DNA from 2 places in the Nonomuraea sp. NPDC051298 genome. Region 2 is predicted to be linked to the other one. Evidence: riboswitches for the same ligand, from Rfam matches in the RefSeq annotation. Region 2 holds a riboswitch; the other holds the start of a gene.
What was found. Region 2 has a riboswitch for cobalamin ahead of ACZ6S0_RS16065 (ABC transporter substrate-binding protein). Riboswitches for the same ligand answer to the same signal wherever they lie in the genome.
Positions count from the first base shown of each region.

Region 1: linked by a shared signal. The riboswitch ahead of ACZ6S0_RS02090 (ribonucleoside-diphosphate reductase subunit alpha) and the one ahead of ACZ6S0_RS16065 (ABC transporter substrate-binding protein) in region 2 are both predicted to bind cobalamin.

Region 1 covers NZ_JBVJIM010000001.1:412,693-416,089, reverse strand. Annotated here, with positions in the region: gene ACZ6S0_RS02100 (SAM-dependent methyltransferase) at 1-204, shown strand, start outside; gene ACZ6S0_RS02095 (Bug family tripartite tricarboxylate transporter substrate binding protein) at 342-1,283, shown strand; cobalamin riboswitch at 1,288-1,485, shown strand; gene ACZ6S0_RS02090 (ribonucleoside-diphosphate reductase subunit alpha) at 1,608-3,397, shown strand, end outside.
Region 2 covers NZ_JBVJIM010000004.1:532,899-536,295, reverse strand. Annotated here, with positions in the region: gene ACZ6S0_RS16075 (CbtA family protein) at 1-542, opposite strand, end outside; gene ACZ6S0_RS16070 (CbtB domain-containing protein) at 551-739, opposite strand; cobalamin riboswitch at 947-1,119, shown strand; gene ACZ6S0_RS16065 (ABC transporter substrate-binding protein) at 1,277-2,296, shown strand; gene ACZ6S0_RS16060 (FecCD family ABC transporter permease) at 2,296-3,345, shown strand; gene ACZ6S0_RS16055 (ABC transporter ATP-binding protein) at 3,342-3,397, shown strand, end outside.

The DNA.
Region 1 (3,397 bases), on a different contig from region 2:
GGCGGCTCGCCCGGCGGCGGGGCCGATCGCACCCCGTCCCGGATCAGGTCGTTCTTCGGTGACTTCCCGCTGGAGCCCCCGGGGCTCGTCCAGGCCACCGACTGGCGTCCCGACCGTCCCAAGCTGGTGGGCGACTGGTCCCTGCCGTCGTCGCTCATGGCCGGAGTCGGACGGAAGCCGCCGGGAACTCTCGACAGACGATAAAACGCCCAAAAACCCTATTGGCCTATTAAATCCAGCAAAACACGGGAAAAGACCGTGGCTGGCCGCGATCGAAATGTGTAACGCCGCGTAATGTGTCAATAACCTGAGGTAAGGGGGAAATTCGGGGGAGAGGCACCATGCGGCGTCGGCGATTCTTCGCCTGGGGGGCGGGCCTGGCCGCCTGCGTGACCGGCTGCGGCACGCAGTACGTCGGCGGAGAGCTGCCGCACACCCGGTTCTCCATCGTGTCCGGCGGCGACCGCTGGGCCAGGGCGGGGCAGGTGTTCACCGACGCGGTCCGGGCGGCCGGGTTCGAGCTGGGGCCGGGTTCCAGGATCACGGTGAGCGGCCTGCCCGCGCTGGCCGCCGACGAGCTGAACAACGGCCGGAGTGTGCTCGACACCGCCACCCCGCTGGCCAGGCTCACCGGCGAGGCCGAGGTCGTGGTCGTGCCCGGCCGCTCCCCGGTGCAGGACTTTGGCGAACTCGGCGCGCGGCTCCTCTCCCGCCCCGGCCAGACGCAGTTGGTGGGCGGGCCGCAGGGCGAGCCCGACCACCTGCTCTTCGGCCTGATCGCCAGGGCGCTCGGCGCGGACACCAGGCAGGTCTACTACACCGGCTACCCCAGCAGGGGCGAGGCCGCCGCCGCGCTGCTGTCCGGCCAGGCGATCGCCGCGGCGGGCCCGCTGTCGGACTGGCGCACCGCCATCGGCCGCGGCCGGGTCAGGGCGCTCGCGGTCTCCTCGGCCCAGCGCGTGCCGGACCTCGACGTGCCGACCCTGCTGGAGTGCGGGGTGCGGGTGGACTTCGCGGACTGGGCGGCCGCGTTCGGTCCCGAGCACATGTCCCAGGGGAGCCGCGACCGGGCCGTGCGCATGTGCGACCAGGTGCTGCGATCCGGCGTCTGGGAGGCGGCCTGCCACGGCGCGGGGTGGCTGACGATCCCGCTGACCGGAGACGACTTCAGCCGCTGGCTCGGCACCGAGATCGCCAGAACGCGGGCCGTCCTGCACGATCTCGGCCTGCTCGACACCACCAAAGCCACAACATGCTGGGGTAGTTGCGGGAACGGCCACTAGATGTAGGATCCTGGTCGTCGCTGGTTCGCCTCTGCGGAGGCGGAGCAAAAGGGAACCCGGTGAGATTCCGGGGCTGCCCCGCAGCGGTGAGCGGGAACGACCGCCGTCATTGACGCACTGGAGAGATCCGGGAAGCGACGGCCAGTAGGCGCCTTTGCGCGTGCCCGCGAGCCCGAAGACCTGCCAGTGGCGTGCCGGGCGTGTGCCCGGCGGGAAGTGTTCAGGGTCTCGAGGGCGGGCCAGGGCACGACGCGGCCGTACACACGCGCGCCGCCGTGCTCTCGCGTGCCCTCACGGGGATGAGCTCGCGAGGAGAGAGAGCACGTGACGCAGATCGTTGAGGTTGACCGCCGGCTGGCCATCGAGGAGGCCGCCGCCCGGGTGATCACCGACCCGGCCAACTCGCGCGTCGCCGCCCGGCTGCTGGCCGAGGAGATCGCCGACGAGGCCGCCGGGCACGGCGTGCGCTCGTTCTCCGAGTCCGTCGCCGCCACCCACGCGGCCGGGCTGGTCCAGGACGGGCTCGCGGAGTTCGTCGCCGCGCACGCCGCCGAGCTGGACGCGCTGGTCTCGGCCGAGGCGGACGACCGGTTCGAGTATTTCGGGCTGCGCACGGTCTACGACCGCTACCTGCTGCGTGACCCCGAGACGCGGGCGGTGCTGGAGCGGCCCCAGCACTTCTTCCTGCGCGTGGCCTGCGGGCTGTCGCAGACCGTGGCCGAGGCGGCCGAGCTGTACGGGCTGATGTCCACGCTGGCGTACCTGCCCAGCTCGCCCACGCTGTTCAACTCCGGGGCCCGCCGCCCGCAGCTCTCGTCCTGCTTCCTGCTCGACTCGCCGCGCGACGAGCTGGAGGGCATCTACGACAGGTACGGCCAGGTGGCCCGGCTGTCGAAGTACGCCGGAGGCATCGGCATCTCGTGGACCAGGGTGCGCTCGCGCGGCTCGCTGATCAGGGGCACCAACGGCCACTCCAACGGCATCGTGCCGTGGCTGCGTACGCTCGACTCCTCGGTGGCCGCGGTCAACCAGGGAGGGCGGCGCAAGGGGGCGGCCTGCGTCTATCTGGAGACCTGGCACGCCGACATCGAGGAGTTCCTCGAACTGCGCGACAACACCGGCGAGGACGCCCGCCGCACCCACAACCTCAACCTGGCCAACTGGGTGCCGGACGAGTTCATGCGCCGGGTGGAGGCCGACGAGCCGTGGTCGCTGTTCGACCCGAAGGAGACGCCCGACCTCACCGACCTGTACGGCGAGGCGTTCACCGCCGCCTACCGGGCCTACGAGGCGGCCGGTCGCTTCACCCGCCAGATCCCCGCCAGGACCCTGTACGGCCGCATGATGCGCACGCTCGCGCAGACCGGCAACGGCTGGATGACGTTCAAGGACGCCGCCAACCGCACCTCCAACCAGACCGCCCGCCCCGAGAACGTCATCCACCTGTCCAACCTGTGCACCGAGATCCTCGAGGTCACCAGCGACGGTGAGACCGCCGTGTGCAATCTCGGCTCGATCAACCTGGCCGCGCACCTGGCCGGGGACGACGTCGACTGGGAGCGGCTGGGCCGCACCGTGCGCACGGCCGTCCGGTTCCTCGACCGCACCATCGACCTGGGCTTCTACCCGACGCCCGAGGCCGAGGCGGCCAACAGGCGCTGGCGGCCCATCGGGCTCGGCGTGATGGGGCTGGCCGACGTGTTCTTCACGCTGCGGCTGCCGTTCGACTCGCCGCGGGCGCTGGAGCTGTCCACCCGGATCGCCGAGGAGATCGCGCTGGCCGCGTACGACACCTCGGCCGACCTCGCGGTCGAGCGCGGCCGGCACCCCTCGTACGCCGACACGCGGGCGGCCGGGGGAGTGCTGCACCCCGACCACTACGGCGCCGGCGGCACGCCGCGCTGGGACGCGCTCCGCGACAAGATCGCGGCCACCGGCCTGCGGAACTCGCTCATGGTCGCCATCGCGCCCACCGCCACCATCGCCTCGATCGCGGGCTGCTACGAGTGCATCGAGCCGCAGGTGTCCAACGTGTTCAAGCGGGAGACCCTGTCGGGCGAGTTCTTGCAGGTCAACCGGTATCTGGTGGCCGACCTGCAGGCGCGCGGGCTGTG
Region 2 (3,397 bases):
GGCACGAGGAAGGCCGCCACCGCCGACAGCCCGCGCGCCCAGGGATCCCCGGTGATCCGGCGGGCCGTGGCCACGGCGACCGCCGTCGCCGCCAGCCCGACGAGGATCAGCACCACGTAGAGCAGTGTGCGGCTGTTGATCGTCGCGGGATCGCCCACGGCGGGCGGGTTGGCGGGATACTTCACGAAGGGCACGAGGATGACCGCGGCGAACGCCGTGCCGGCGGCGGCCAGCGCCAGCCGCCCGTCAGAACGCGGCCCCACCCGCCCCCGCAGCCCCGCGAAGACGAGGGCGAACACGCCGCCCACCGCGAGCCCGTAGAGCCCGGTGGCCAGGAAGAGCCCGGCCTTCTGCACCGGCCTGCTGACCTCGGCCTCCTCGCCGTGGCTGTGCGCGGCCTGCTCGGCGGCAGGCGCCGCCGCCTCTTCGAGGGCGATCGCGTGGTCCACGCGAGGCTCCCCGAAGACGAAGGCGAAGCCGCCCGCGATCAGTCCGGCCAGCAGTCCCACGAGCAGACCTCTGGCCAGGAGAGTGCGTACCACCCCGCCCCCTAGTGGCAGGGCACGCCGAGCAGGTGCCGCCCGTCGTGCATCAGCTCGTGCAGGAAGGCGCCCGTCTGGGAGACGGCGCCGTTGTCCATCAGGACCAGGTACGCCACGAGCAGCAGCACCGGTACGGCGAGCAGCCAGGGCCGCAGGCGCGGAAAGGGAATCGTGGACGGGCTGGACAACCCGCTCATGTGAGCCTCCTCAGGGTGACGCGTCCCATTTCGCGAGGTCACGGTGGCCAAGCGACCTGGCTCCCGGGATCAACGTCCCGGATACAGTGGCGCGTCCGCACCGGCATCTCACCGGATTTCCCTTGGACAACCGTGAAATCTACCGGAACGTATCCTTTCCTCCCGTTCGCGTCAACGGACCCCCGGTGACATCTGGAGCTGGCCCGCATATGAGACGATGCCGGACGTAGGCGACGGCGGAACGAGGAAGCCGGTGTGAATCCGGCGCGGTCCCGCCACTGTGATCGGTGAGCGAGCCCCGACAAGGCCACTGCCCATGGGTGGGAAGGCCGGGGTGAGCGTCGACCCGAGAGCCAGGAGACTCACGCGGTCGCCTCCTCGTGGAAATTGGGGCGGATCTCCCCAAGAGAGGACGGTGGTCGGCATGCCGCGCGCTCGGCGTGACGCCTTTCCCGCTGCCCGCCGCCCCGGCTCAGCCGGGGCGGGGCGTTCTCCAACGATCCCGCTCCGTCAGGCCGGTCAGGAAGGGTACCGCCCATGACGAGCCGACGCTCGCTCCCGCTCGCACTGCTGTTGATCTTCGGGCTGGTCGCCGGGTGCGGCGATGCCCGGCCCGGCGCCTCCCCGCCCCTGGCCACCCCGTCGACCGGCACCCCGTCGACCGGCACCCCGTCGACCGGCGCTGGCTTCCCCGTCACCGTGACCAACTGCGGCGTCACCACCACCTACCGGCAGGCGCCGCGGCGGGCGGTCACCATGAACCAGCACGTGACCGAGATCATGCTGGCGCTCGGGCTGGAGAGGTCGATGGCCGGCACCGCGTACCTCGACGACCGCATCCCGCCCCGGTACGAGGCCGCCTACCGCAGCGTCAAGGTGCTCGCCGAGGAGTACCCGTCGTACGAGGCGCTGCTGTCGGCCGAGCCCGACTTCGTCTACGGCGGCTTCACCAGCGCCTTCGACGACCAGGAAGGACGCGGCCGCAAGGCGCTGGCCGAGGCCGGGATCGACTCCTATCTCAGCCTGGAGGCGTGCCCGTCCGGCCCGGTGACCATGGACCTCCTGGAGGAGGAGATCCGCACGATCGGCCGGGTCTTCGGCGTGCGCGAGCGCGCCGAGCAACTCGTCGCCGAGCAGCGTGGCGTGCTGGAGGGCGTGAAGGAGAAGCTGGGCGGGGTCGAGCCGGTCAAGGTGTTCGTCTACGACAGCGGCGACAAGACCGCCTTCACCGCGGGCGGCGCGGGCATCGGCAACGACCTGATCGGCCGGGCCGGTGGCGTGAACCTCTTCGCCGACCTGGCCAAGGCGTTCGGCGACGTGTCGTTCGAGCAGGTCGCCGAGCGCGCGCCCGACGTGATCGTCATCTACGACTACGGCGACCAGACGGCGGCGGAGAAGAAGAGGTTCCTGCTGGCCAACCCGGCGCTCAAGGACGTGCCCGCCGTCAAGGAGCAACGGTTCGCGGTGCTGCCGCTGTCGTCCACGGTGCTCGGCGTACGCGCGCCGGAGGCGGTCGAGTCGCTGGCCCGCCAGCTTCACCCGGACCACTTCGCGTGATCGGCACGGCGGCGCCGCGGGCCCGTGCGCGCCTGTCGTACTGGCTGGTCCTGGCCCTGCTCGCGGCGGTGGTCGGCGTCGCGGCCACGGCCGGGATCGCGGCCGGGTCCGTCGCGCTGGCCGCCGGTGACGTGTGGGGGATCGTGCTGCACCGGCTCGCGCCCGCGCTCGTCGAGCCCACCTGGCCGCCGGTCAGGGAGACGATCGTGATGGACGTACGGGTGCCGCGCGTGCTGCTGTGCGGCGTCGTCGGGGCGGGACTGTCGGTGTGCGGGATGGCGCTCCAGGCGCTGGTGCGCAACCCGCTGGCCGACCCGATGCTGCTGGGCGTCTCCTCGGGGGCGACCGTGGGCGCGGTGCTCGTCCTGGTGCTGAACGTCTCGCTGCTGGGGGCGTTCTCCTTGCCGCTGGCCGCGTTCGCCGGGGCGCTGGGCGCGCTGACGCTGGTGTACTTCCTGGCCCGCTCCGGCGGGCGGATGACCACCGTACGGCTCGTCCTGGCGGGGGTGGCGACCGCCGAGGTGCTCTCCGCGGTGGCCAGCTACCTCGTCATCACCTCGGGCGACCCGCGCAAGACCGAGTCGGCGCTGCGCTGGATGCTGGGCGGCTTCGGCGGCACCACCTGGGACCTGGTGCCGATCCCCGCGGCGGCCGTACTGCTCGGCACGGTGACGCTGCTCGGCGTGTCACGCCCGCTGAACCTGCTCCTGGCGGGCGAGGAGGCCGCCGCCTCGATGGGGCTGAACGTGCACCGCTTCCGCGGCTGGCTGTTCGTCCTCGTCGCCCTGGTGGTCGGGGCGGTCGTCGCGGTCAGCGGCGCCATCGGGTTCGTCGGGCTGATGCTCCCGCACGTCGTCCGCCTGCTGGTCGGCGCCGAGCACCGGCGCGCTCTCCCGGCCGCGGCGCTGCTGGGCGCGGCCTTCATGATCGCCGCCGACCTGGCGGCCAGGACGCTCGTCGCTCCGCAGGAGATCCCGATCGGCATCCTGACGGCGCTGGCGGGCGGACCGTTCTTCCTGTGGCTGATGAGACGGAGGGCGGCCCGATGACCCCGGGCGCGCTGCGCGTCGAGAACGTGGGCGTGGCCGTCGCCGGTCGGGC